One region of the Streptomyces sp. NPDC046379 genome, then DNA from elsewhere that is predicted to be linked to it. Evidence: riboswitches for the same ligand, from Rfam matches in the RefSeq annotation. Region 1 holds a riboswitch; the other holds the start of a gene.
What was found. Region 1 has a riboswitch for glycine ahead of gcvT (glycine cleavage system aminomethyltransferase GcvT). Riboswitches for the same ligand answer to the same signal wherever they lie in the genome.
Positions count from the first base shown of each region.

Region 2: another riboswitch for glycine. It lies ahead of gcvP (aminomethyl-transferring glycine dehydrogenase); the one in region 1 lies ahead of gcvT (glycine cleavage system aminomethyltransferase GcvT).

Region 1 is NZ_JBVJFP010000010.1:272,916-282,468, forward strand. It holds gene ACZ6KF_RS19710 (ABC transporter permease) at 1-35, opposite strand, end outside; gene ACZ6KF_RS19715 (ABC transporter substrate-binding protein) at 136-1,803, opposite strand; gene ACZ6KF_RS19720 (enhanced serine sensitivity protein SseB C-terminal domain-containing protein) at 2,077-2,865, opposite strand; gene ACZ6KF_RS19725 (enhanced serine sensitivity protein SseB) at 2,939-3,742, opposite strand; gene ACZ6KF_RS19730 (AAA family ATPase) at 4,342-5,004, opposite strand; glycine riboswitch at 5,185-5,285, shown strand; glycine riboswitch at 5,286-5,398, shown strand; gene gcvT (glycine cleavage system aminomethyltransferase GcvT) at 5,474-6,592, shown strand; gene gcvH (glycine cleavage system protein GcvH) at 6,717-7,094, shown strand; gene glyA (serine hydroxymethyltransferase) at 7,110-8,372, shown strand; gene ACZ6KF_RS19750 (L-serine ammonia-lyase) at 8,490-9,553, shown strand, end outside.
Region 2 is NZ_JBVJFP010000016.1:152,824-162,376, forward strand. It holds gene gcvP (aminomethyl-transferring glycine dehydrogenase) at 1-1,721, opposite strand, end outside; glycine riboswitch at 1,784-1,898, opposite strand; glycine riboswitch at 1,899-1,994, opposite strand; gene ACZ6KF_RS26480 (PRC-barrel domain-containing protein) at 2,109-2,480, shown strand; gene ACZ6KF_RS26485 (DNA polymerase IV) at 2,402-3,823, opposite strand; gene ACZ6KF_RS26490 (MerR family transcriptional regulator) at 3,863-4,510, opposite strand; gene ACZ6KF_RS26495 (bifunctional nuclease family protein) at 4,728-5,201, opposite strand; gene ftsR (transcriptional regulator FtsR) at 5,313-6,050, opposite strand; gene ACZ6KF_RS26505 (FHA domain-containing protein) at 6,091-6,957, opposite strand; gene ACZ6KF_RS26510 (DUF881 domain-containing protein) at 7,040-7,879, opposite strand; gene ACZ6KF_RS26515 (small basic family protein) at 7,885-8,217, opposite strand; gene ACZ6KF_RS26520 (DUF881 domain-containing protein) at 8,214-9,140, opposite strand; gene ACZ6KF_RS26525 (mannose-1-phosphate guanyltransferase) at 9,255-9,553, opposite strand, start outside.

The sequences.
Region 1 (9,553 bases):
AGCTGGAGCAGTCTTCGTACGACGAGACGCAGCACCCCGCATGCCCCTTTCTTACGTCAGTGACTTCAGCGAAGGGTCCGCCCGGCCGCCGAGTTGCAGCAGCCGGGCGGACCCGTGTGCGATGCCTGTCTCTACTTACTTGAAGGAGATCTCGGCGAAGTTCTCCTGCGTGAGCGGGGAGACCTTCGGCGGGTTCACGTTCTTGGCGAACGCGATCGCGGGCGGCGACGAGGAGACCGGGACGCCCGGCAGGTAGTCCATGATGACCTCGTTGGCCTTCTGGTAGGCGGCGGTGCGCCCCGCGGTGTCGGCGATCTTCGAGCCGGCGTTCACCGCGTCGAACAGCTCCTTGTTCTTGAAGCCCCACTGCTTGTCGTACTCGGCGAACCAGGTGCCGATGAAGTTGTAGCCGTCGTTGAAGTCACCGGTCCAGCCGAGCATGTGCAGGGCGCAGGAGCCGGCCTCGGTGGCGTCCAGGTAGTCCGGGGCCCACTTCATCGGCTTCGGGGTGACCGTGATGCCGGCCTTCTCCAGGTCGGCCTTCATCAGCTCGAACAGGTCCTGCGGCGAGGGCATGTACGGGCGGGTGACCTCGGTCGGGTAGCAGAACTCGATCTTGAGGCCGCTCTCGCCGGCGCTCTTGAGCAGCTGCTTGGCCTTGGCGGTGTCGTACGGGTACTGGGTGACGTTCTCGGAGTAGCCCGCCACCGTGTCCGGCATGAACTGGGTGGCCACCTTGCCGCCCTCGGGCAGCTGGGTCTTGACCAGGTTCTCGCGGTCGAGCGCGTGCGCGATGGCCTGGCGGACCTCCTTCTTCTTCAGCGCCGGGTTCTTCTCCTGGGTCATGCCCACGTAGAAGAGGTTGAAGACGCCACGGGTCGGGACCTGGAAGCCCTCGCCCTCGAGGGTCTTGACGTCGGCGGGCGCGACCAGGTCGTAGCCGTCGATGTCACCGGCCTGCAGCGCCTGACGGCGGCCGTCCTCGGTGTCGATGGTGCGGATGACCAGGTTCTTGACCTTGGCCTTCTCGCCCCAGTAGCCGTCGAAGGCCTCCAGGGAGACCTCCTTGTTGCCCTTGTTCCACTTGGTGATCCTGTACGGGCCGGTGCCGGCGACGAGGCCGGCCTCCTGGCTGTACTTGGGGTACGTGATGGCGTCGCCCTTGGCGGTCGCCTCCTGCTTCTCGTACTCCTTGAGGGCCTTCGGCGAGTGGATGGCCAGGGCCTGGAGGGAGAAGCCGCCGGGCAGGTTCGCGGAGGGCTTCTTGACCTCGATGACGGCGGTGTGCTCGTCCTTGGCGGTGCAGGACTTGTAGTTCGCCTCGGGGGTCTCGGGGTCCTCGTTCTTCGCGAAGCCGCCCATGATGGTCTGCCAGTAGTAGGAGACCGCGCTGGACTGGTAGGTGCCCGTCCAGTTGAACCAGTGGTCGTAGTTGGCGCACACGGCCGCGGCGTTGAAGGTCTCGCCGTCGTGGAACTTCACGCCCTTGCGGAGGTTGAAGGTCCAGACCGTGCCCTTGTCGTTGCTCTCCCAGGTCTCGGCCAGGCCGCCGACGAGCTTGCTGCCGCCCGACTCGTGCTCCAGCAGCGCCTCGAAGGCCTGCCGGGTGACGCGGAAGGTCTCGCCGTCGCTCGCGAGCGCCGGGTCGAGCGAGCTCGGGTCGCCGGGGGCGCCGAACACGAAGGTGTCCTTGTCCCCCTTCTGGTCTTCCTTGTCTCGCTCACTGGCGCAGCCGGTGGCGATCACACCGACCGCCAACGCGGCCGTGATCGCCCTGGCGGCACGGGATCTGAGTATGCGCATAGGGAGGCCACTCCGGGTTCCACTGTGGGGAAAGCACTGTTGACCGCCCGAACACTACAGACGCGGCCGGAAAACGAGAACAGTCCGCATAGCGGTGATACCTACCTGAGATTTGAACACTCGATAAATCGGAAGCTACCGGTACATCAAGGATGCGGAGGTTTAACGTGCAGGACACGGCCGAAACTTGGCTGTTCACGAGGGCATGACGGGGACCCGCGCGGGGCGGGTGGACGCGTTCGCGGAGTGAGACGGAAGGGGTGGCGCGGGCGCTCAGTAGGCGCGCGCGGGCGGGTAGCCGTAGCCGCCGGCCGGGGCGGCGTGGGCCTCGCGGTCGTAGAACGGACGGGCGTTGGCACGCAGCCACATGGCGACCGGGTCGTGTTCGTCGGACATGGCGACGGTGGACACCGGCAGGCCGTCCGGGACGGCGCCGATGGACTGCTGCATCATCGCGCGCACGGAGTCCACGGCGGGCGGGGAGGTGTCGTACACGTCCAGGCCGATGGCCAGATACGGCGCTCCGAGGGCTGGCTGCACCCACGCGCGGCGCAGCGAGCGCACGGCCGGGGTGCGGTGGGCGTTCTGCGCGAGGAGGGCGTAGAACTGCGGGACCTCGACGGCGGGTTCGGACAGCCGCAGCGGGCCGGCGGGCTGGCGGTCCAAACCGGCGGCGATACGCCGCAGATCGAGCCAGGGGATGCCGACGCCGCCGCCGGGGGCGTGCGGATTCAGCCACAGTCCGTAGTGGTCGGGGTAGAGGGTGCGGGCCACGTCGAGGGCGTCGACCACCTCGTACGACCGGTTCCAGCCGCTGGCGGAGAGCTCCTGGGCGGAGGTGACGCAGGGCGCGTAGTGGTGGCCGCCGACCTCCATGTCGCCGTACTGGGCGTCGGGGGAACCGGCCTGGCCGTGCCACAGCAGCATCCAGACCTGGCCGACGGAGGGGGTGGCGAGGGCGCGCAGCAGCGCCTCGTAGGCGTCGTAGCGCCCCGGCGTCACCTGGCGCAGCATGTGCTCGACCTGGCCGGCCGCGGCGGTTCCCGTGCCGCTCGCGCTCACTTCTTACCGCCCCTTCGTCCCACGCCCGCTTTGAGCCGTGACCCTAGCTTAGGGCCTTGGCGACGAATCGACTTCAGCCGTTCTGCGGGAGAATTTGCGTATAGAAGGGGCGCACCCGCTCGCGCATCCAGTGGCCGACGGGGTCGTCCGTGACGTCCAGCAGGACCAGGTTCACCGGCCAGCGGACCGGGACCCGGCCGAGGGCGCGGCCGAGGGCGTCCAGCGGCAGGGCGCGCAGGTCGCCCTCCCAGGCGGTGAGTTCGACGCCGACGAACATCACGGGGTCGGCGGTCTCGATGGCGGCCAGGCAGCGGCGGGCGGTGCGGACCACGCCGATGCCCTCGAACTCGGCGGAGGCGGCGGAGAGGAAGTCGACCGGGTCGTCCTGCCAGTCCGGCTCGAACAGCCGGACCCGGCCGCCGCTCGCGGGCCCGTCCAGGGGGGTGCGCCCGGCCCGGCACAGTTCGGCCACCGCGGGCGGCGGCAGCGGGATCCCGACGACGCCGCCGGGGTTGACGGCGATGCCGGCCTGCGGGGGCAGTCCGCGCGCGAACTCGACGGCGGGGGCGATGGTGTACGACATGTGCGCGCCGACGACCTGGCGGAACTGCTCCTCGGAGCTGAACACGGGCACGTACGCCTGGCCGGCGATCTCCATGGTGGGCAGGTCCAGCGGGCCGCTGTCGGGTCCGCCGCCGTTGGGCAGCGGCACCCAGACGAAGCTGCGGCCGAGCACCTCGACGATCCGGGCGCCGGCCGTGGGGACGCCGAGGGACGCGGACAGCACCTCCTCCAGCTCGTTGCCGGGCCATCCGCCGTGCGGATGGGGGTGCGCCTGCGCCGGGATGTCCGCGGAGAAGTCCGCCGGGAAGTCCATCTGCCTACCGCCTGCCGAGAACTACTGGTCCGGCTGAAAGGCTACCGTCCGGCGGGCCGGGCCCCGGGCCCGCGACCCCCGGCGCCCACCGCCGGGAAGCCCCCGGCCCACGGCCGCCGGCGCCGGGGGCCCGCCGTCACGAAGCCCCGGTCGCAGACCCCCGGCGTCGGGCGCCGACCACCGCGGAGTTCTCGTGCCCCGGCCCCATTCCCGGCCATCGGGAAACTGCCCGGTCCAGACCCCGTCCCGGACACCGCGAAACCCCGGTCCGCGAACCTGCGCCGGCCCGCCGCCGTCGGTTCCCGGCCCCGCCCCGGCGACCGTGGAACGCCCGCTCCCGGCCCCGCCCCGGCCATCGCGCGGCCGGCCGTGCGCGGCCCGGCCCGGCGTGCGCGGCCCGGCCCGGCGTGCGCGGCACGGCGAGCACGGCACGGCCCGGCGAGCACGCCCCGGCCCGGCGAGCACGGCCCGGCCCGGCGAGCACGGCCCGGCCCCGGTATACGCGATACGCCCCGGTATACGCGGCACGGCCCGGCGTGCGACCGCGAACAGCCCGGTGGCGGACGCCGCGATTCCCGGCCCCGCCCGGGCCCCCGTCCTCAGCCCGTGAACCCGATCCGGCGCAGCGTGTTCGCCGCGTCGCGGTCGAGGAGGACCGCCGAGACGCAGCCGGGCGGCAGGGCGCCCCGTTCGACTCGGGCGAGGAGGCGGGCGGCGACGCGGCGGTGGCGGCGGAAGGCGTAGCGGGAGACGCCCCGGCCGCGCTCGCGCTGCCCGGCCAGCGCCTGCTCGGGGGTGACGTCGAGGAACAGCAGGTGCAGCGTGCCGCCCCGGCGGCGGGCCTCGCGGGCCAGCCAGGCGCGCACCCAGGCCTGGGTGCCGCAGTCGTGGACGACGATGCCCTCGCCGGTGCGCAGGGCGCGGCGCAGCCCGGCGTAGTGGGCGAGGCGCACCAGCGGCCGGTAGAGCCCGTACGGCAGGAAGCCGGGCATGCGGCGGTCCCAGCGGTCGCGGGTGTCCTGGGAGTCGATGCGGACCGCCTTGACGGTCCGGCGCATCAGGGTGGACTTGCCGCTGCCGGGCAGACCGGTGACCACGACCAGGTCGCCGGGACCGAAGAGCAGTGCGTGCGGGCTGCGTCCGGCCCGCTCGCGCAGGTCGCGGACGACCGGCGCGGGGACGCACGCCTCCCCCGCGGACGCGGCGGGCTGCCGGGGCAGCGCGACGGGCGAGCCGGCGGCGTAGGCCGTGGTCCTGTTCACCGTGATCGTCCTCCCCTGGGGCGGTTCACGAGTTCCCGTCCCCGTCGAGTGTAAAGAGAAGGTAATCCGCGGTGTCTCGTGTTTTCGTACTCGTGGTGCCACAGCACGGTTACAGATCGCAGCCTGCCGCGAACCGGCGATGCGTGCAATGATGTGCGCGCCAACTGCATACCGGCCGTTTGAATCCGCGCGGGAGAGTTCCCAGCCGCCACCGGCGCTGGGACGCCGAAGGAGCAAGTCCCTCCCTTGAATCTCTCAGGCACCGTTACCGCACGGGCGAGGCACATCTGAAAAGCGGGCCGCCGCCGTGCGCGGTGGTCCCACCCAAGGTGCAAGCCAGTGACCGGTCACGGTCATGGCGAACCTCTCAGGTTCCGATGACAGATGGGGAGGAACGACCTCGCCCTCCCCCATGCTCGAATGAGCTCGCACGGGAGGTCCCCCCATCGCCCCGGGAGACATCCGTCCGATGAGCAGTTCCGTACCCCGTCGCACCGCCCTCGACGCCCTGCACCGCGAACTGGGCGCGACCATGACCGATTTCGCCGGCTGGGACATGCCCCTGCGCTACGGCTCCGAGCGCGACGAGCACCTCGCGGTGCGCACCCGCGCCGGCCTGTTCGACCTCTCCCACATGGGCGAGATCACGGTCACCGGCCCCGGCGCCGCCGCCCTGCTGAACTTCGCCCTGGTCGGCGACCTCGCCTCCGTCGGCGTCGGCCGCGCCCGCTACACGATGATCTGCCGGGCCGACGGCGGCATTCTCGACGACCTGATCGTCTACCGCCTCGCCGAGGCCGAGTTCATGGTCGTCGCCAACGCCTCCAACGCCCAGGTCGTGCTGGACGCCCTCACCGAGCGCGCCGCCGGCTTCGACGCCGAGGTGCGCGACGACCGGGACGCCTACGCGCTGATCGCCGTGCAGGGCCCCGAGTCCCCCGGCATCCTCAAGGCGCTGACCGACGCCGATCTCGACGGCCTGAAGTACTACGCCGGACTGCCCGGCACGGTCGCGGGCGTCCCGGCGCTGATTGCGCGCACCGGCTACACCGGCGAGGACGGCTTCGAGCTGTTCGTGCGCCCCGGGCACGCCGTCGCCCTGTGGCAGGCGCTGACCGAGGCCGGTCGGGGCGCTGGCCTGGTCCCCTGCGGGCTGTCCTGCCGTGACACGCTGCGCCTGGAGGCGGGCATGCCGCTGTACGGGCACGAGCTGACCACCGCGCTCACCCCCTTCGACGCCGGTCTCGGCCGGGTGGTGAAGTTCGGCAAGGAGGGTGACTTCGTCGGGCGCGAGGCGTTGCTGGCGGCCGCCGCCCGCGCCGAGGAGAACCCGCCGCGGGTCCTGGTCGGCCTGGTCGCCGAGGGCCGCCGGGTGCCGCGCGCCGGGTACGCCGTGGTCGCGGGCGGCGAGGTGATCGGCGAGGTCACCTCCGGCGCGCCCTCGCCGACGCTGGGCCGGCCGATCGCCATGGCGTACGTCGACCCCGCGCACGCGGCGCCGGGCACGCCCGGTGTCGGCGTGGACATCCGGGGCAGTCACGAGCCGTACGAGGTCGTGGCGCTGCCGTTCCACAAGCGCCGGAAGTAACACTTGAGGCGTGGTCCGCATGTGCCGGTCCGCATGCGACTCCGCCCGCCTTCACCCTGCTCAGCAGCGGTTTCCGCAGTCCCCCGTTCATCCGCAGTCCCACGCGTACAGGAGAATCCAGGCCATGAGCAACCCCCAGCAGCTGCGCTACAGCAAGGAGCACGAGTGGCTGTCGGCCGCCGAGGACGGCGTCGCGACGGTCGGCATCACCGCGTTCGCGGCGAACGCGCTCGGCGACGTCGTCTACGCCCAGCTCCCCGACGTGGGCTCCACGGTCGCCGCGGGCGAGACCTGCGGTGAGCTGGAGTCGACCAAGTCGGTCAGCGAACTGTATTCCCCCGTCGCCGGCGAGGTCACCGAGATCAACGAGGACGTGGTCAACGACCCGTCGCTGGTGAACTCCGCGCCCTTCGAGGGCGGCTGGCTGTTCAAGGTGCGCGTCGCGGAGGAGCCGGCCGACCTGCTCTCCGCCGACGAGTACGACGCCCACATCGCCGGCTGAGGAGCCAACGCCGACATGTCGCTTCTGAACACCCCCCTGCACGAGCTGGACCCGGACGTCGCCGCCGCCGTCGACGCCGAGCTGCGCCGCCAGCAGTCCACCCTCGAGATGATCGCCTCCGAGAACTTCGCCCCGGTCGCGGTCATGGAGGCCCAGGGCTCGGTCCTCACCAACAAGTACGCCGAGGGCTACCCGGGCCGCCGCTACTACGGCGGCTGCGAGCACGTCGACGTGGTCGAGCAGATCGCCATCGACCGGGTCAAGGAGCTGTTCGGCGCCGAGCACGCCAACGTGCAGCCGCACTCCGGCGCGCAGGCCAACGCCGCCGCGATGTTCGCGCTGCTCAAGCCCGGCGACACGATCATGGGCCTGAACCTCGCGCACGGCGGGCACCTGACCCACGGCATGAAGATCAACTTCTCCGGCAAGCTCTACGACGTGGTCGCGTACCACGTCGGTGACGACGGCCGCGTGGACATGGCCGAGGTGGAGCGCCTCGCCAAGGAGTCCCGGCCCCGGCTGATCGTCGCGGGCTGGTCGGCGTACCCGCGGCAGCTGGACTTCGCCGCGTTCCGCCGGATCGCCGACGAGGTCGGCGCGTATCTGATGGTCGACATGGCGCACTTCGCCGGTCTGGTCGCGGCGGGCCTGCACCCCAACCCGGTGCCGCACGCCCACGTCGTGACGACGACCACCCACAAGACGCTGGGCGGCCCCCGCGGCGGCGTGATCCTGTCCACGGCCGAACTGGCCAAGAAGATCAACTCCGCGGTCTTCCCCGGCCAGCAGGGCGGCCCGCTGGAGCACGTCGTCGCGGCGAAGGCGGTCGCCTTCAAGGTCGCGGCGAGCGAGGACTTCAAGGAGCGCCAGCGCCGCACGCTGGAGGGCGCCCGGATCATCGCCGAGCGCCTGGTGCGCGAGGACGTCGCCGGGCACGGCGTCTCCGTCCTGTCCGGCGGCACGGACGTGCACCTGGTCCTGGTCGACCTGCGCGACTCCGAGCTGGACGGGCAGCAGGCCGAGGACCGGCTCCACGAGGTCGGCATCACGGTCAACCGCAACGCCGTCCCGAACGACCCGCGCCCGCCCATGGTGACGTCCGGTCTGCGCATCGGGACGCCCGCCCTGGCCACCCGCGGCTTCACGGCCGACGACTTCGCCGAGGTCGCGGACGTGATCGCGGAGGCGCTCAAGCCGTCGTACGACGCGCAGGCCCTCAAGGCGCGGGTGACGGCCCTCGCCGACAAGCACCCGCTCTACCCCGGCCTCGGCGGCTGACCGCCGGGCAGCCGGACGTTCCCGCGGTGAGGCGCCCCACCGGGCGCCTCACCCCGGCGGCGCACACCACCCCCGTGCACCGCCGCCCCCGCACCACCCCGCCCCTGAGGAGTCCCCGTGGCCATCTCGGTCTTCGACCTGTTCTCGATCGGCATCGGCCCGTCCAGCTCGCACACGGTCGGACCCATGCGCGCGGCCCGCATGTTCGCCCGCCGCCTGCGCGGCGAAGGGCTCCTGGACGCCGTCTCCTCCGTCCGCGCGGAGCTGTACGGCTCCCTCGGCGCGACCGGCCACGGCCACGGCACCCCCAAGGCGGTGCTGCTCGGCCTGGAGGGCGACTCGCCGCGCACGGTGGACGTCGAGACGGCGGACGAACGCGTCGAGGCGATCCGCTCCGCCGGCCGCCTCCGCCTCCTCGGCGCCCACGACATCGCCTTCTCCTACGACGACGACCTCGTCCTGCACCGCCGCAAGACCCTCCCGTACCACGCCAACGGCATGACCCTGTGGGCGTACGACGCCTCGGGCGCGGAACTGCTGTCGAAGACGTACTACTCGGTGGGCGGCGGTTTCGTCGTCGACGAGGACGCGGTCGGCGCGGACCGCATCAAGCTGGACGACACGGTGCTGAAGTACCCCTTCCGCACCGGCGACGAACTGCTGCGCCTGACCCGCGAGACCGGTCTGTCCATCTCCTCCCTGATGCTGGAGAACGAGCGCGCCTGGCGCACCGAGGACGAGATCCGCGCGGGCCTGCTGGAGATCTGGCGGGTGATGCGGGAGTGCGTGGCGCGCGGCATGTCCCGCGAGGGCATCCTGCCGGGCGGCCTGCGCGTGCGCCGCCGGGCCGCCATGACCGCGCGCCAGCTCCGCGCCGAGGGCGACCCCCTGGCGCACGCGATGGAGTGGATCACGCTCTACGCGATGGCGGTGAACGAGGAGAACGCCGCCGGCGGCCGGGTGGTCACCGCCCCGACCAACGGCGCGGCCGGCATCATCCCGGCGGTCCTGCACTACTACCTCGACTTCGTGCCCGGCGCCGACGAGGACGGCGTGGTCCGCTTCCTGCTCGCCGCCGGCGCGATCGGCATGCTCTTCAAGGAGAACGCCTCCATCTCCGGGGCCGAGGTCGGCTGCCAGGGCGAGGTCGGCTCGGCCTGCTCGATGGCGGCGGGCGCGCT
Region 2 (9,553 bases), on a different contig from region 1:
GACCCGGCGTTGGGCTGCAGCGACACCTTGTCGTAGCCGGTGACCTCGGCGAGACGTTCCTCCAGCTCGCGGATGAGCGTGAGGTAGCCCTGCGCCTGCTCGGCCGGCGCGAACGGGTGCAACTGACCGAACTCGGGCCAGGTGACCGGCTCCATCTCGGTGGTGGCGTTGAGCTTCATGGTGCAGGAGCCCAGCGGGATCATGCCCCGGTCGAGCGCGTAGTCGCGGTCGGCGAGCCTGCGCAGGTAGCGCAGCATGGCGGTCTCGGAGCGGTGCTGCTGGAACACCGGGTGGGTCAGGTAGGCGTCGGTGCGCAGCAGCGCCTGCGGCAGCGCGTCCTCGGTGGCCGCGTCCAGCGCCTCGACGTCGCCCTCGACGCCGAAGGCGTTCCACACGGCGCTCAGGTGGGCCCGGGTGGTGGTCTCGTCGCAGGAGACGGAGACGTGGTCGGCGTCGGCGAGGTGAAGGTTGACGCCCTGCTCGCGCGCGGCGGCTACGACCTCGGCGGCACGGCCGGGGACGCGGGCGGTCAGGGTGTCGAAGTAGGCGCCGTGCACGACCTCGACGCCGCCGCCGTTGAGCCCGGCCGCCAAGACGGCGGCGTACCGGTGGGTGCGCCGGGCGATGCCCTTCAGACCCTCGGGGCCGTGGTAGACGGCGTACATGCCCGCCATCACGGCGAGCAGCACCTGGGCGGTGCAGATGTTGCTGGTGGCCTTCTCGCGGCGGATGTGCTGCTCACGCGTCTGCAGCGCGAGGCGGTAGGCGCGGTTGCCGTCGGCGTCGACGGACACGCCGACCAGACGGCCGGGCAGGCTGCGGGCGAACTGCTCGCGCACCGCCATGTAGCCGGCGTGCGGCCCGCCGAAGCCCATGGGCACGCCGAAGCGCTGCGTGGTGCCGACCGCGATGTCCGCGCCCAGTTCGCCCGGCGACTTCAGCAGCGTCAGCGCCAGCAGGTCGGCGGCGACGGTGACCAGCGCGCCCAGGTCGTGCGCCTGGTCGATGACGGGCTTGAGGTCGCGTACGGCCCCGGAGGCGCCCGGGTACTGGAGGAGGACGCCGTTGATCTCCCGCTCGGCGATCTCGGCGGGGATGCCCTGGCTCAGGTCGGCGACGACGACTTCGACGCCGACCGGCTCGCAGCGGGTCCGGATCACCGCGACGGTCTGCGGCAGCGCGTCCGCGTCGACGAGGTAGAGGCCCTTCTTGTTCCGCCCCATGCGCCGGGACAGCGCGACGGCCTCGGCAGCGGCCGTGCCCTCGTCGAGCAGCGAGGCGCCGGAGGTGGGCAGACCGGTGAGGTCGGCGACCATCGTCTGGAAGTTCAGCAGCGCCTCGAGCCGCCCCTGGGAGATCTCGGGCTGGTAGGGCGTGTACGCCGTGTACCAGGCGGGGTTCTCCATGACGTTGCGCAGGATCACCGGCGGGGTGAAGGTGCCGTAGTAGCCGAGGCCGATCATGGAGCCCAGGACCTGGTTGCGGTCGGCGAGCGCACGCAGCTCGGCGAGCACCTCGGCCTCGGTGCGGGCGTCCGGCAGTTCCAGCCGGTCGGCGTTCTTGATCACGTCCGGGACGGCGGCGGCGGTCAGTTCGTCCAGGGAGCCGTAGCCCACCTGGGCGAGCATCTTCGCCCTGGCCTCCTGGTCGGGCCCGATGTGGCGCTGTTCGAAGGGGATGCCCTGTTCGAGCTCGGCGAGCGGGATGCGGTGGGCGGTCATCTGCGGAGGCCTCCTGGTCTGACGCGACCTTCGGGGGGCACCCCGGCACGGGTACCCCGACGGCCTCCCCCTCTGTCATCTCGACCTGAGAGCTTCACCGGGCCGCCCGAGGACGTCCGGCTTTCACCGTCGGTGAGGACGGACGCCGGCGGCGCCTGTCCTGCTTTCCAGAGTGACCTCGTCCGTGCGGTACGGGGGCCTGAGAGATTCCGGGGAGGATTTGCTCCTTCGGCGCCTCCGACGGTGGTCGGAGGACTCTCCCGCACGGGGTCGCCAGCCACTTGCCAGACTACCAGCGAGCCCGGCGCGGGGTCCCTCGAGTGGCCGCCTTCCCCAATGTGCTCTTTCGTAGTGCTGACGAACGAGTTGCGACCATGAGGAGGGACCGTGCAGACCGACATCGATCCGCGCAACCTGATCGGCCGCAAGGCGTTCGACCGCACCGGCGCCAGGATCGGCACGATCGACGAGGTGTACCTCGACGACGCCACCGGCGAACCGGAGTGGGCGGCCATACGCACCGGCCTGTTCAGCCGCGACGCGTTCGTCCCGCTGGAGCCCAGCGAACTGATCGACGGCAGCCTGCACGTCCCCTACGACCGCGCCCTGATCAGGAGGGCTCCCGACCTCGGCGTCGGCCGACACCTGTCCCCGGAACAGGAGCTGCGGCTCTACCACCACTACGGACTCGACGTGGCCGCCCCTCCCCCGCTCCCGGACCACGACTTCGGCAGACTCGCCGGCTCCGACGACTCCTGACCTGCCTCGGGTCTTCGCGGCACGAGCGGCAGCGGATCCGCCGGCTCCAGCGCGGGGTCGTCGGTACGGAAGGTCCGCACCCGCCCCGGCTCCGAGCCGGGCGTCTCGAACCGCACGGTCACCCGGCCCAGTCCACTGCCCTGCACCCAGCCGTGCCCGTGCTCGGCGTGCCGCACGTCGTGCCCGGCGGGCCAGCGCCGCTCGGCCGGCTCGGCGACGCCCTGTTCCGGTTCCGGCACCGCGTCCTCGTCCGGCACGTCCGCCAGGGGCCCCGCGGCCTGCGCGAACAGGTCCTCCTGCGTGTAGTCGGCGAGGCCGCTGACCCCCACGCCCAGCAGCCGCACGCCGCCCGTCGTGTCCACCGAGTCCAGCAGCCGCGCCGCGGCCTCCCGCACCACCGCCGGATCGTCCGTGGGGCCACGCAGCGTCTCGGACCGGGTCAGCGTGGAGAAGTCGTACCGGCGCACCTTGAGCACGATCGTCCGCCCCGACAGCCCCGCGCCCCGCAGCCGCCGCACGCACCGGTCCGCCAGCCGCTGCACCTCCAGCCCCACCCGGAGCCGGTCGTGGATGTCCACGTCGTAGGTGTCCTCCACGGACACCGACTTCGTCTCCCGCTCGGCCACCACGGGCCGCTCGTCGCGCGCCAGCGCCATGGCGTACAGCGCGTGCCCGTGTGCCTTGCCGACCAGCCGGACGAGTTCGTCCTCGCCGGCCTCGGCCAGTTCCCCGACCGTGGTGATCCCGGCCCTCCGCAGATGGTCCCCCGTCGCGGGGCCCACTCCGGGGAGCGTCCGCACCGGCATCGGTCCGAGCAGCGCCCGCTCGGTGCCCGGCTCGATCAGCTCCAGCCCGTCGGGTTTGGCGCGCTCCGAGGCGATCTTCGCGAGCATCTTGGAGGCGGCGAGCCCGACCGAACCGGTCAGTCCGGTGACGGCGCGGATGTCCGCCCGCAGCTTCTCGCCCGCGACCCGCGCCGACCGCGCGTCCCGGGCGGCTCCCCCGGCCTCCAGGTCCACGAACGCCTCGTCCAGGCTGAGCGGCTCCACCAGCGGCGACAGCTCCCGCAACAGCGCCATCACCTGGTCGCTGATCGACCGGTACACCGCGAAGCGGGGCACCAGATAGGCGGCGTTGGGCGCCAGCCGGCGGGCCTGTGCCATCGGCATCGCCGAGTGCACCCCGAAGACCCGGGCCTCGTACGACGCCGTCGCCACCACACCGCGGGGACCGAGTCCGCCCACGATGACGGCCTTCCCGCGCAGGCTCGGCTTGGACGCCTGCTCCACCGAGGCGAAGAAGGCGTCCATGTCGAGGTGCAGGATCGTCGGCGCGGCTCTCACATCTTCGATGCTGCCCCACGCCACTGACAATCGGGGCCCTCAGACGGCGCGGTTGCTCCGCCGCCGCGCCAGCTCGTCGGCGGGGTTGGCGCCGACGAGGGTCTCGCCGGTGTCGACGCGCTCGCCGTGCAGCTGGGACAGTGCGTTCTCCACGTCCCGCCACACGACCCCGACCGCGATCCCGAAGATGCCCTGACCGCCCTGGAGCAGCGCGTGGACCTCGTCCGGGGAGGTGCACTCGTAGACGGTGGCGCCGTCGCTCATCAGCGTCATCCGCTCCAGGTCGCGGAAACCGCGTTCTCTGAGGTGCTGCACGGCCGTGCGGATGTTCTGCAGCGACACCCCGGTGTCCAGGAACCGCTTGACGATCTTCAGGACGACAACGTCCCGGAAGCTGTACAGACGCTGCGTGCCGGACCCGTGGGCGGGCCGCACACTCGGCTCGACCAGGCCGGTGCGGGCCCAGTAGTCGAGCTGCCGATAGGTGATGCCGGCGGCCGCGCAGGCCGTGGGCCCGCGGTAGCCGATCTGTTCGGACGCCATGGGCGCCGCCCCTCCGCCGCCGGGAACGGCCGTCGGTCGCTGCACAGCGTGATCGGCCGTCCTGCCGTGAAGCGGGTACGGTCCGCTCTCCCCCAGACCGCGTCCGGGGGCACCCCCAGCCGTACCGTCGCCGCTGCTTCTCACGCCGACCTCCGTCCTTGACCTGCCTTCTCGACGGTAGGCAGTCACCAAGGGTGCGTCAACGATCGCCACACTCGGCACGCCGAGTGATAATCACCCTAGGAGTGGTTTCCCGCACCCCACCGCGGGGAAAGGCTAGCCGAATGCGCAGACGGGGGGCCGCAGGACGCTCTCACTCGCCCCCGGCAATTGCCGGGCGGAAGCCGCCCGGCGGACCGTCTCACTGGTTGCTGGTGCCGAAGTCCTCGGGCGAGATCTGGTCGAGGAACTCGCGGAACTTCTCCACCTCGTCCTCCTGCTCGTCCGGAATCGCGATCCCCGCGTCGTCCAGCACCCCGTCACTGCCGTAGATCGGCGTGCCGGTGCGCAGGGCGAGCGCTATGGCATCGGAGGGGCGGGCGCTCACCTCCACGCCGCTGGCGAAGACCAGCTCCGCGTAGAAGACGCCTTCACGCAGGTCCGTGATGCGCACTTCGGTGAGCTCCTGGCCGACGGCCTCCAGCACGTCCTTGAACAGGTCGTGGGTCAGCGGTCGTGCGGGGGCCATGCCCTGCTGGGCGAAGGCGATCGCCGTCGCCTCCCCCGGACCGATCCAGATGGGGAGGTAACGGTCACCTGCCACTTCGCGCAGGAGCACGATCGGTTGGTTGGAGGGCATTTCCACCCGGACACCTACGACATCGAGCTCGTTCACACAGCAACCCTAGGCCGTGCCCGGGACGTTTGGGTAGTCGGGCCGGGTCAAGAGCCCCTCGCGACCGGTGGCGCCCGCGCCCCGTCCGGCGCCCCCGGAATCCGGCTCCGGTCAGGGCAGCCGTACGCCCAGTGCCGTCTGCACCAGCGCCGCGTGCAGCTTCACCGTCAGGCCCGCCAGCTCCTTGGCCCGCGCTTCCGCGTGCGCCCTCGTCTGCGGGTTGCGGTGCCGCCGGAGCGGGGCCACGACCTGGTCCACCAGCCCCGCCTCGCGGTCGGCGGCGGCCTTCATCACCCGCAGGTGCCGCGGCTCGATCCCGAACCGGCCCAGCTCGGCGACGAGCGCCGCCACGGTCGCCGCCTCCGCGTCGTACACGCCCTCGGCCAGCGGGGCGATCAGCCCGTACGACTCCCACTCGGCCAGTTCCCGCTCGTCGATCCCGGCGGCGGCCAGCAGCTCGGCCCGCCCGATGCGCGCCGCCGTCGGCCCGTCGAAAGCCTCCGGCGCACCGTCGGCGTCCCGCTGCCGCCCCACCACGGGCAGCCGTACGTCCTCACCGCGCTCCAGCGCCTCGAGCTGCTCGCGGATCACCTTGAGCGGCAGATAGTGGTCCCGCTGCATCCTCAGCACATGCCCGAGCCGCTCGACGTCGCCGGCGCTGAACTTGCGATACCCGGACGGGGTCCGCTGCGGCTCGATCAGCCCCTCCGATTCAAGGAAGCGGATCTTCGAGATGGTGACTTCCGGGAACTCCTCGCGCAGCACGTTCAACACCGTGCCGATACTCATCAGCCCGCTGTCCGCGGCGGCGGCGCCGTGCCCGGCGCCGCCGCTCGGTGAGTGACGCATGGACCTTCCCTGTTCCCCCCGGACAAGCGTCCGGGGAGGGTCAGATGCCCTGCCGGCTCGCGTAGAACACCAGCCGGTACTTGCCGATCTGCACCTCGTCACCGTTCGACAGGGCGACCTGGTCGATCCGCTCGCGGTTGACGTAGGTACCGTTCAGACTGCCCACGTCGGCCACCGTGAACGAACCGTCCGGACCGCGCCGGAACTCCACGTGCCGCCGCGAGACCGTGACGTCGTCCAGGAAGATGTCGCTCTGCGGGTGACGGCCCGCCGTGGTCAGGTCGCTGTCCAGCAGGAAACGACTGCCCGAGTTCGGGCCGCGGCGCACCACCAGCAGCGCGGAGCCCAGCGGCAGCGCGTCCACCGCGGCCTGCGCCTCGGCGGAGAGCGTCGGCATCGGCGTCTGGCCGGTGGCCTCGGCGTCGTAGGCCTCGAGACCGCTGATGGAGATCGTGGAAGTCGTCTCGGAAGGGCGCTCGGCGGCAGCTCCGGCACGCAGCGGCGCACCGCAGTTGGAGCAGAAGCGGCTCGTCTCCGGGTTCCGGTTACCGCACCTCGTACACACCAGCGCCGGCATGGAAAACCCTCCACCCGTACTCGACGGTTGGCCGAAACCTATGCCGCCGGCCTGGGCAGGGTCAACGGACGACGCGCCGGGGCCGTCACCGCCCGGACCGGCCACCTGGTCCCGGAACAGCGGGCGCTGGCCTTCCGCGTCGGGCTGCGCACGATGACGGGCGGTGGCGTTGCCGCTGCCCTCTCGCGTGCTCTTGCCGAACAACTTCGCAAACAACTTCACGGGCGATTCCCCTTGACCGAAACAGACCCGCCCGTGGGGCAGGACGAACCCTGATTGCACACACTGGCCGACCCGGACATCCTCACAACGTCCGTATCCACCAGACAGTTTCCACCACGCACCACCCGATCGGTGCGTCGACCCCCCGCAACCTCATGCCCTCGCCGGACGTCCGCCATGCACCCCCGGTTCACTGGGAGGACGACCGAGCGTAGTCAGGTCGCTTCACCGCTCGCAAGGCGTCCACGACGATCTTGTCCGACCGCTCCACACTAACGGTGGCCTGCTCCTTCTCGAGCGTCTGCACCACGCCTCCCGGGATGTTGAGCGCCGGTTCCAGATCCTGCGGCTTGCCGATGACCTTGAAACGATACGGGGTGTTGATCTTGTTCCCGTCGACGGTCACGCTCCCGCGCGCGTCCGCGAGGTAGGTGCCGGCGACCACGCGCACGCCGTTCACCTGGATCGCCTCCGCGCCGGCGGCGCGCAGCTCCTGGATCGCGTCGAGCAGCATGTCCGCCTCGACCGTCCCCTTCGTGTCGGTGATCGTCATCGTGATGCCCGGCCCCTGGGCCGCCACCGTGCCCGCGAGGATGCCCAGCTGCCGTTCCTTCTCCTGCGTCTGCCTCCGGGCCTCCTCCGCCTGGTTGGAGCTGTTCTCCAGCTCCTCCCGCTGCTGTTCGAGACCCTGCTTCTCGTCCTCAAGACGCTGTGTGCGGTCGTCGAGTTCATCGAGGATGCGAACGAGATCCTCCTGCCGCGCCCCGCTGAGGACGCTGTCGCCCTCGCTGTTCGAGGCCACCTGCACGGCCAGGCCGAAGCCGAGGCCGAACAGGAGCAGGGCGACGATCAGCTGGGCGCGTGTCACCCGCGGCGGCCACAACCCGTCGATCAGCCGCTGCCGTCCCGTCGGCGCCGGTCCGGGGGTCGGCCCGGTGCCGTCCTCGGCCGGGGCCGCGGCGGGCACCTCGGGAGGCAGTTCCTCGCGCAGCGGCGGACGCTTGCCGTTGGTCTCTTCCTGGTTGCTCATCGGCCTCACGCCCGGAAGACGTGGCGCCGGATGGCCGCGGCGTTGGAGAAGATGCGGATGCCGAGGACCACCACGACGCCGGTGGACAGCTGCGCGCCGACGCCCAGCTTGTCGCCGAGGAACACGATCAGCGCGGCGACGACCACGTTCGACAGGAACGACACCACGAACACCTTGTCGTCGAAGATCCCGTCGAGCATCGCCCGCAGCCCGCCGAAGACCGCGTCCAGCGCCGCGACGACGGCGATCGGCAGATAAGGCTCTACGGCCGCCGGCACCTCGGGCCGGACCAGCAGGCCGGCCACGACACCCACGACGAGGCCCAGTACGGCGATCACGATGTGCCCTTCTCACTTCTCTGCTGTGCTGTTTCCGATATCGGCTGTGCTGTGCGGACGATCATCCTGGGCGCGGCGGGCAGCCGGAGGTCGTCCTCCGCGGAGATGCCGGTCCTGATCCCGAAGTTCTCCTGCAGCGCATGCAGGTACAGCCCGTCCGCACTGTTCTGGAACGCGGCGCTCAGCCGCTCGCCGTCCCCCACCGCGAGAACCGTGTACGGCGGCACCAGCGGCCTGTTGTCGACCAGTATGGCGTCGCCGGCGGCCCTGATCGCCGACAGCGCCGTAAGCCGCTGCCCGTTGATCGCGACGGCCTCGGCGCCGGACTCCCACAGCCCGTTGACCACCCGCTGCAGATCCCGGTCGCGCACTCGCCCCGTGTCGGAGAAACCGGTGGTCCCGCGCGGGTCGTCGTCTCCGCCGCCGGTGGCCTCCTTGGCGTCGTTCACCACCAGCCGCACCCCGGGGCCGTGCACCTCGGTCGCCCCGGCCAGCAGGCCGACCAGGTCCGCCTGGGCGCCGCCGCCGCTGTCCCGCAGGGCCTCACGCTGGCGGGCGTTCACATCGGCGCGCAGCGCGTCGACGTCCTGCTCCAGCTCGTCCGCGGCGTCGGTCTCCCGTCCGATGCGGTCGATGAGCTCCTCCCGCTCCTTGGCCACGACCGGCGCGTCCACGCGGGCCTGCGCCGCGCCCAGGGTCACCACGAGAGCCGCGAGGACCAGGCCGGCGGCCAGCCCGAGCCGGGCCCTCAGCGTCTTCGGCACGCCGCCGGCGCCGGCGGCCTGCTTCCGGGCCGCGGCCTGCGCGTACCCGTCGTCGAGGCTGTGGTCCATGACGTTGGTGAGCAGTGACATGGACGCGTCCGGACGCGCGGCAGACCTGGGAGTGCTCCGAACGGGGGGCTGCTGCGGCATGCCGCACATCGTCGCACGAGGCGACCGCTACCTCCGAATGGCCCCACCGGCGTGCCGGACAGGCCCCCCTTGGGGACACTTGTCCGGCACGCGCGCGTGGGGCGCCTTGTCTCCTACCGGGGCCTACCGCCCCGCGCTGTCCACGACCGCCGCCCACTCGTCGAGCAGCGCCTGTGCGGAGGCGTCGTCCGGGCCCTCGGCCCACAGATGGGTGACGGCTTCGGCAGGGTCGGGCAGCACCATCACCCAGCGCCCGTCGGCCTCCACCACGCGCACCCCGTCCGTGGTGTCCACCTGTCGGTCTCCGGCCGCCTCGACCACCCGGCGCATGACGAGTCCCTTGACGGCCCAGGGGGTCGCCAGATCCCGCTTGAGCACGTGCGCCCGCGGGATCCGCGCGTCGATCTGGCTGAGGGTGAGCT